One region of the Allobosea vestrisii genome, then DNA from elsewhere that is predicted to be linked to it. Evidence: predicted binding sites of a transcription regulator. Region 1 holds the regulator's gene; the other holds the start of a gene.

Region 1 (4,516 bases):
TTTCGCGGCGGCAGCCTGGCGAACTGCCGGCATCGCCGCGCCCGCGCTCGCGCGGAACCATGTCGGCAAGCTCACCCGGATTCGTCGAGGCGCTGGAGCAGCGCGACAAGGGCGTGCGGATCGTCGTGCAGGTCACGGACCTGCCGGGCATCCAGCTTGCACAGAGGCCGCGGCGGGTGCGCGTCACCACGCCGGTGACGACATTGAGGCCCGGTGACCATATCAGCACGACGGCGCGCCTGTTGCCGCCGCCCGGCCCGGCGCGCCCTGGCGGCTATGACTTTGCCCGCGACGCCTTCTTCCAGGGAATTGGCGCCGTCGGCAGCATCGCCGGCAAGATCGCGCTCACGCCGCCGCCGAGCCCGATGCCGCGCCGGCTTGCTCTGGCGGTCGCAATCGACCAGGCCCGCAACGCGCTGACCGAACGCATCGCGACGAGCGGCGGCGGGCAGGCCGGGGCTATGGCGGCGGCACTGGTCACCGGAAAGCGCGGGCTGATCAACGAAGCGACCAACAACGACCTGCGCGCCGCCGGCATCTACCACATCGTCTCGATCTCCGGCCTCCATATGGTGCTCGCCGCCGGAACGATCTTCTGGCTGGCGCGGGCGCTGCTCGCGCTGTCGCAGACGGCAGCGCTCCATTGGCCGGTGAAGAAGCTCGCGGCGCTCGCCGCCATGGCTGGCGCCACCGGTTACTGCGTCTTCTCGGGCGCCGAGGTCGCGACGGTGCGCTCGCTGATCATGACGCTGGTGATGCTGGGGGCGATCCTGGTCGACCGGCCGGCGCTCTCGATGCGCAATCTCGCGCTCGCTGCGATCATCGTGCTGCTGCGCGAACCCGAGGCAGTGCTTGGCCCAAGCTTCCAGATGTCGTTCGGGGCGGTCGCGGCGTTGATCGCCTTCGCCGAGCGTTGGCAAGAGCGCCCGCCCGACGCGGCGGCCGCGTCCTGGCCCTGGCCACTGCGGCCGCTCTGGCTCTCGGCTGTGGGTATCGTGACCACGACCATGGTCGCGACAGCGGCGACGGCGCCCTTTGGCGTCTTCCACTTCCAGACCTTCAATCCGTTCGGCCTGCTCGGCAATGCGCTGGCGCTGCCCTTCGTCTCGCTGATCGTGATGCCGGCGGCCGTCTTCGGCGTGCTGGCCTATCCGTTCGGGCTCGACTGGCCGGCCTGGGCGTTGATGGGCTGGGCGTCCGGCCTCGTGCTCCAGGTTGCCCATTGGGTCGCCGGCATCGACCGCTCCACCGTCGTGCTGCCGGCCTTCGACTCTCTTGCTCTGATCCTGTTCTCGCTGTCGCTGCTGTGGCTGACACTATGGACGACGGCGCTGCGCTTCCTCGCCGCGCTGCCGCTGGTCGGCGGCCTTGCGCTGGCCTCGGCACCGTCGCGGCCGGACATCCTGATCGAGCGCGACGGCTCGGGCGTGCTGGTGCGTGGGCCGGAGGGGAAGATGGTGCTGGCGGGCAAGCCGAGCCGCTTCGTGCTGACGCAATGGCTGCATGCCGACGGCGATTCCCGGTCGCCCGACGATGCCGACTTGCGCGAGGGGGGCCGCCTGCGATGCGCGCGGCTGCGTCATCCGCCTGCCGGATGGCCGTAGCGTCACCTATACGCGCGACCGCACCGCTTTGGTCGAGGACTGCCAGCGAGCCGATCTTGTGGTGACGTCGCTCTATTGGAGCGCGCCTTGCGCTGCCCGATTGATCGACCGCAGCGCGCTCATGCGCGACGGCGCGACCGCCTATCATGCGGCCCGCGGCGGCTGGCGCGCGCTAACGGCCGACGAGGCGACCCGCCTGCGTCCGTGGACCCGTGCGCGGCCGGAAACGAGGCCAGCACCCGAGCCCACTGCTGTGCCGGTACCCGCGGCTGCGGAGCCCGCACAGGATGCCGAGGTATTTCAGTAACGTCGCATCAGGTTGACGAGGCGGCCCTGGATCTTGACCCGGTCCGGCCCGAGCACGCGCGTCTCGTAGGCGGGATTGGCGGCTTCGAGCGCGATCGAGGAGCCGCGCTTGCGCAAGCGCTTCAGCGTCGCTTCCTCGTCGTCGATCAGGGCGACGATGATGTCGCCTGTATTGGCGCTGTCCTGCTTGCGGATCACGACCGTGTCGCCGTCGAGGATACCGGCCTCGATCATCGAATCGCCGCGAACTTCGAGCGCATAATGCTCGCCGCCGCCCAGCATATCGGCTGGCATAGAGACGCTATGGCTGCGGTCCTGGATCGCCGAGATCGGCGTGCCGGCGGCGATGCGGCCCATGACGGGGATCGAGACGGTGGAGCGTCCGCTCTCCTCGGCGCCCGCGGGGCGCGGCTTCGCCAAGGTGGCTGCCGGTGCCGGCGGGGTCTGGCCGAGCCCGCCCTGGACGATTGAGGGGCTGAAGCGGGCGCGCTGCGCCTGCTGGCCGCCGATGCCGTCCGGCATCTTGATGACTTCGAGTGCCCGCGCCCGGTTGGGGAGCCGGCGAATGAAGCCGCGCTCTTCCAGCGCCATGATCAGCCGGTGGATGCCGGATTTGGAGCGCAGGTCGAGCGCGTCCTTCATTTCGTCGAAGGAGGGCGGTACGCCGGATTCGCGCAGGCGCTCGTGGATGAAGCGGAGCAGTTCGAACTGTTTGCGTGTCAGCATGGTCGCGCCGCTCGCCTCTCGGGCTAGAATCGAAACAAAGCACGAACACCATACCTGTTCGCTTTGTGTTCCGCAAGGCACGCCTTGTCGTAACGCGACCCAGTCAGCGCAGTCGAATGATCCGGCAGGGATCGCCCGCTGTGGCTGCCTCGGCGAAGACCTGGCGGATCACCAGGGCCTCGGCGCGCGACAGGTTCGCCAGCATCGACGAATCCTGCTTGGCAAAGGGCCTGACGCGCCGCTCGCCATCGACGGTTTCGAAAGTGGCGCGCAGATAGTCTTGGCGCTCGTCATTGGCCGGCAGATCGGCGGCGAGGATGGCGGGCTCGCTGCGGTCGCGCTCGGGATCATCGATGCCGAGCAGGGCCTCGACCAGCGGGATGGCAAAGAGATGCCCGCAGACGATCGAGGAGACCGGGTTGCCCGGCAGGCCGAGCGCGACCATGGCGCCGAGGCGGCCCATCATCATCGGCTTGCCCGGGCGCATCGCGATCTTCCAGAAGCCGAGCGCCATGCCCTGCGCCTTCAGCGCCGCCTGGACGAGATCGTGCTCGCCGACCGAGGCGCCGCCGAGTGTGATCAGGACATCGGCCCCGGCCTTGCGGGCCGCCTCGATCTTGCCGGCGAGGTCGGGATGGTTGTCGCGGGCGATGCCGAGATCGAGCGCCGTGCCGCCGGCCTGCTCGACGAGCGCGGCGAGGGCGAAGCTGTTGGAGGCGACGATCTGGTCGGGGCCGACCGGCTCGCCGGGCAGGACGAGCTCGTCGCCGGTGGCGAGAATCGCAACCAGCGGCTTGCGGCGGACGGCGAGCGTCGGATGCCCGGCGGCCGCGGCGAGGCCGAGCGCGGCGCTGTCGAGCCGGCGACCGGCTTTCAGCAGGACCTCGCCGGTCCTGAAGTCGAGCCCCGCTAGCCGGACGAATTGGCCCTGATCGGTGGGTTTGGTGACACGGATCACCGGGCCGCCCACACCCTCTGCATGTTCCTGAATGAGGATCGTGTCCGCGCCCGCGGGCAGCGGTGCTCCGGTAAATATTCGTACCGTCTCGCCAAGAGAAATCTTGCCGGGGAAGCCGCGGCCAGCGGCGGATTCGCCGATGACGCGAAGCTGCGCGCCCCGGGCCAAGTCCTCGCCGCGCACGGCATAGCCGTCCATCGCCGAATTGGCGAAGGGCGGCTGGGTCCTGAGCGCGGCGACATCCTCGGCCAGGACGCGGCCGGCGCATTGCGCCAGCGGCAGCGTCTCGGCAGGCGTCGGGCCGGGCACGCTGTCGAGCAGCGCCTTGAGTGCGACGGGGACGGGGGTGAGGCTCATGCCGATCGCCCTGCGAGCTCATAGGTTCCGGACTTGCCGCCGGATTTGTGCACGAGCTGGATGCCTTCGATATGCATGGCGCGATCAACCGCCTTCACCATGTCGTAGACGGTGAGGCAGGCGACGCTGACGGCGGTCAGCGCCTCCATCTCGACGCCGGTCTTGCCGGTGAGCTTGACTTCGGCGCGGACGCGCACGCCTGGCAGCGCCTCATCGATCGTGAGGTCGACCGCGATCTTCGAGAGCAGTAGTGGGTGGCAGAGCGGGATCAGTTCATGTGCTCGCTTGGCCGCCATGATGCCGGCAAGGCGGGCGGTGCCGAGCACGTCGCCCTTCTTGGCCTCGCCGTCGCGGACGATGGCGAGCGTCTCGGCTTGCATCACCACATGGCCTTCGGCGACCGCGACGCGGACGGTCTCGGCCTTGTCGCCGACATCGACCATATGGGCCGCGCCCTTCTGATCGAGATGGGTGAGCCGGCTCACGCCGCCGCCTCAGTGGTCTTGCCAGTCAGAAGCTCGCGCGTTGCAGCCGCCACGTCCGCTTGGCGCATCAGGCTCTCGCC
Region 2 (4,516 bases), 2.0 Mb from region 1:
GGCTGGCCGGATTCTGATCCGGTCTCAGTAGTCGACCCCAGCGAGATAGAGCCCGGTGGGCGGCGCCAGCGCCGCGCATTGCGAGCGGTCCCGTGCTGCCAGCACCTTGCCGACCTTGTTCTCAGGCCAGCGCCCCATGCCGACCATCTTCAGGCAGCCGACCATGGAGCGGACCTGATGGTGCAGGAAGGAACGGGCATGGACATAGGCCACGATCTCGGCCCCCTCGCGCCGGCAATCGAACCGGTCGAGCGTGCGCATCGGGCTGTTCGCCTGGCATTCGGCAGCGCGGAAGGTGGTGAAGTCGTGATGGCCGGTCAGCGCCTTGGCGGCACGGTCCATCGCCTCGTGGTCGAGCTTGACCGGGACATGCCAGACGCGATTCGCATCGAGCGCTGCTTGAGCCCGCCGATCGAGGATGCGGTAGATGTAATAGCGGCGCGTCGCCGAAATGCGGGCGTCGAACGTATCCGGCACCGCCTCGGCGCTCAGCACCGCCACCGGCAGGCGCTTCAGCCTGGCATTGCTGGCGTCGCGCACGACATCGGTGCGCCAGTCCTTGTCGAGATCGACATGGGCGACCTGGTGGGTGGCATGGACGCCGGCATCGGTGCGGCCAGCGCAATGCAGGCGCACGGCATGGCCGCAGAAGGCCTCGATCGCCTCCTCGACACTCTGTTGCACCGACGGCCCGTTGAGCTGGCGCTGCCAGCCTGAGAAGGGCGTGCCGTCATATTCGATGACGAGCTTGTAGCGCGGCATCGCTACAACTTGGCGCCGGCCGAGAGCCGCGCACCGCGCAGGAACTCCTGGGCGCTCATTGGCCCCTTGCCCGCCCGTTGGACCTGGATCAGCTTCACCGCCCCGACGGCGCAGGCGACCGTGCCCTCATCATCGAGCAGCGTGCCGGGCTCGGCCGCACCGCCGGCGCGGGCGGTGCGCAGGAGTTTCAGCCGCTCCGGTCCCTTGCCGAGATCGACCTCGACGAAGGCGCCCGGGAAGGGCGAAAGGCCGCGCACGACATCATGGACCTGCTGCGCCGGCCGGTTCCAGCTCAGCTTCGCCTCGTCATTGCCGATCTTGCTGGCATAGGTGACACCCTCTTCGGGCTGCGGCGTGAAGCGCAGGCCGCCGCGGCCAAGAGCCGGGAGCGCCCGGACCATCAGATCGGCGCCGAGACCGGCCAGCCGGTCGTGCATTTCGCCGGCCGTGGCGTTGCCGTCGATCGCCAGCGTCTCGACCATGGCGACGGGGCCGGTATCGAGCCCCTCCTCCATCTTCATCACGCAGACGCCGGTCTCGGCATCGCCGGCCATGATCGCGCGCTGGATCGGCGCCGCGCCGCGCCAGCGCGGTAGCAGCGAGGCATGCAGGTTGAGGCAGCCGAGCTCCGGCACTTCCAGGATCGCCTTCGGCAGGATCAGGCCATAGGCGACGACGACGGCGACATCGGCCTGGTGCGAGGCCATGATCTCGGCGGCTTCGGCGGTCTTCAGCGTCTTCGGCGAGAACACCGGGATGCCGAAGCGCTCGGCCGTGACCTGGACCGGCGAGGGCCGCAGCTCCATGCCGCGCCCGGCCGGCGCCGGGGCGCGGGTATAGACGGAAACGACCTCGTGGCCCTGGCCGATGATCTCGGTCAGGGTAGGCACGGCGAAATCCGGCGTGCCCATGAAGATGACGCGCAAGCTCATGCGATGACGCTGTCCATAGCTATCGACCTGCCGTTCAGGCCGCGCTGTCCCGTTTCGCTGCCTTGGCGAAGCGCTTTGTCACGCGCTCCCGCTTCAGCCGCGACAGATAATCGATGAAGAGCACGCCGTTGAGATGATCGATCTCGTGCTGCAGGCAGGTGGCGAGCAGGCCGTCGGCCTCGATCTCCTGAGCGTTGCCGTCGAGATCGCGATAGCTGACCTTGACCCGTGCCGGCCGCTCGACCTCCTCGTAATATTCGGGGATCGAGAGGCAGCCCTCTTCATAGGTGTCGAGCTCTCTCGAACTCCAGGTCACCTCCGGGTTGATCAGGACCATCGGCTCGCGCCGCTGCTCCTCGCCTTCCTCGGCCTTCTTGGAGACGTCGAGGGTGACGAGGCGGACCGGCTCACCGATCTGGATCGCGGCGAGGCCGATTCCCGGCGCGTCGTACATCGTCTCGAGCATGTCTTCCGCCAGCTTGCGAATCTCGGGCGTGATGTCGCCGATCGGCGCCGAGACCTTGCGCAGCATCGAATCGGGCAGGATGACGAGGGGGCGGATAGCCATAGGGCGCTCTGAAACGATTGTCGGGAGTTGCGGCGACATAAGCTCTTGTGGGGAAGCGGTCAAACTGTTCCGCTTTCGTTCTAGAATTGCTACGCAAATCGTGTAGGCTTTCGGGATGAACCAGATCGCCTTTGTCCTGTTGGAGCGCCCGGTGAGCTGGGCCGAGGCCGCTTTCGGCTTCGCCGGGCTGACCCTTGCCTTGCTTCTGCTGGCGCTGCTCTCGTCCTGGCGCGGCTCGCGCCGGCGCGAGATGGAAGCGGCGATGGCAGCCGAGCGCGCCCGCGAGATGGACGACAAGGTCGCCGAGATGAACCGGCAGCAGGCCGAACTCAACGGCCGCCTGCAGACCATGGCCGAGATCCTCTCGACCCGGCAGGGCGACCTTGCCCGCATCATGGCCGACCGGATGGACGGGCTGCGCCAGCAGGTCGGCGCCGGGCTCGAGCAGAATGTCCGCCAGACCAATGAGAGCCTCGGCAAATTGCAGGAGCGGCTCGCCGTCATCGACAGCGCCCAGAAGAACCTGACCGAGCTCACCGGCGAGGTGGTGACACTGAAGGACGTGCTCGCCAACAAGCAGGCGCGCGGCGCCTATGGCCAGGGCCGGATGGAGGCGATCATCCGCGATGGGCTGCCCGCCGCGTTCTTTTCGTTCCAGCCGACGCTCTCGAGCGGCAAGCGGCCGGACTGCCTCGTCACCCTGCCGGGCGACGGGCGCGGCCTCGTCATTGATGCCAAGTTCCCGCTGGAGAGCTTCACCATGCTGCGCGAGGCGCGCGGCGACGAGGCGAAGAAGTAGGCCTCGGCGCGGGTGCGCGGCGATGTCGGCCAGCACATCAAGGACATCGCCGAGCGCTATTTCCTGCCGGGCGAGACGCAGGACATGGCCCTGCTCTTCGTGCCCTCGGAATCGATCTATGCCGACCTGCACGAGTATTTCGACGACGTGATCCAGAAGGCGCATCGTGCGCGGGTGATGATCGTCTCGCCCTCGCTGCTGGCGCTGGCGATCCAGCTGATGCAGTCGCTGGTGCGCGATGCCCGCATGCGCGAGGAGGCGCAGGTGATCCAGTCGGAGGTCGGCAAATTGCTCGACGACGTCCGCCGTCTCGGCGAGCGCGTCGACAAGCTCGACAACCATTTCCGCCAGGCGCAGGACGACGTCGCCCAGATCAAGACCTCGGCCGGCAAGGTCACCGGCCGGGCCGAGAGGATCGGCGCGCTCGAATTCGACGATGCCCGCCCGAACGAGCCGGCATTGCCATTCGCCAAAGAGGTGAAGCTGAAGGCGGCGGAGTAGGAAGGCTGAGGCGCCGGAGCCGCGACGCAAACCCTCTCCTGGAAGGAGAGGGTAGGGTGAGGTGTAGGCCGTTGGACCCGTTCCGCGAGCGCTGACCGCGCGGTTGGGTTGAGGCTCACGATTTCTCTCCCGAACACCTCTCCCCTGCCCCTCTCCTTCCAGGAGAGGGGTTCCCCGCGCTTCCCGCGCCCAAGCGTCATCCCCGCTCGCAGACTCATCCCGCGGGCGTTCGCATATGAGGGGCAGCGGAGCGCCGCGAGGCGCTGTTTGGTGATCCGCTTCCATTGAGCCAGGAAGCGGCGCGGATGGGTTGAGCCACCACCCGCACGCCCCGTGGCGCTCCGCCATCGGCGATTTTAATGCTCCGGGCCGCGCTTCTGTCGCGCCGGCATCAGCCGGCGCGGTCTAGCGAGCTCCTCGCGCAGGGGCCGTAGTACCCCCAGGTCGGTTCCCGAAGCCTCCCGGGAGCGAGGCGCAACCCTCGCCCGCAGGCGCCGCACCCACCCCGCCAAACGACATGCCTCCGGATGGCCGCCCCTCGGGGATGGGATGCGAGCAAGTATATGGGAGGTTGGGAAGGCGGGGATAAAGTCGCGGTCGATCCCTGCGAGTCTGTATTGAATGGCTGGTTTCAACCCATTGCAGAAATTCCGCAGGGCGAAGTAGACCGCGATGTCACGGAGATTCGCCACCCTTGCTGACCATTGTTATGACGTTAGCGCTGCTGGCATTGCTGCTGGTCGGGCTCGTGATCCTTCTGCTGCGTTTTGCCTACCGGCTTTGGCGAAAGCCTGGGCCTGGCAGAGCCGCTAGGCGATCCATGATCGTCATTTCTTGTCTGCTCCTCATCGGCGTTCCCTACTATCTGGCCGAACGCTATGAGCGTCAGTTCCTGCTCGCCCGTGTTCCGGTCCCTCTCGAAGTAGCTGCTGTGGAATATCGGCTCGAGAAATC

Evidence for each region. The regulator LexA, encoded in region 1, represses DNA repair genes until DNA is damaged. The targets are predictions, from matches to a motif close to TGTTCNNNNTGTGTTCNG.
Region 2: the regulator LexA is predicted to act here: its motif matches at 2,328-2,345, upstream of def (peptide deformylase).

What each region holds. Positions count from the first base shown of each region.
Region 1 is NZ_CP126307.1:386,557-391,072, reverse strand. It holds gene QO058_RS01875 (ComEC/Rec2 family competence protein) at 60-1,604, shown strand; gene lexA (transcriptional repressor LexA) at 1,905-2,636, opposite strand; gene QO058_RS01865 (molybdopterin molybdotransferase MoeA) at 2,740-3,951, opposite strand; gene moaC (cyclic pyranopterin monophosphate synthase MoaC) at 3,948-4,436, opposite strand; gene trpC (indole-3-glycerol phosphate synthase TrpC) at 4,433-4,516, opposite strand, start outside.
Region 2 is NZ_CP126307.1:4,344,664-4,349,179, reverse strand. It holds gene QO058_RS21435 (hypothetical protein) at 1-17, shown strand, start outside; gene truA (tRNA pseudouridine(38-40) synthase TruA) at 25-762, opposite strand; gene fmt (methionyl-tRNA formyltransferase) at 765-1,694, opposite strand; gene def (peptide deformylase) at 1,729-2,262, opposite strand; partial or broken gene QO058_RS21415 (DNA recombination protein RmuC) at 2,378-3,562, shown strand; gene QO058_RS21410 (hypothetical protein) at 4,257-4,516, shown strand, end outside.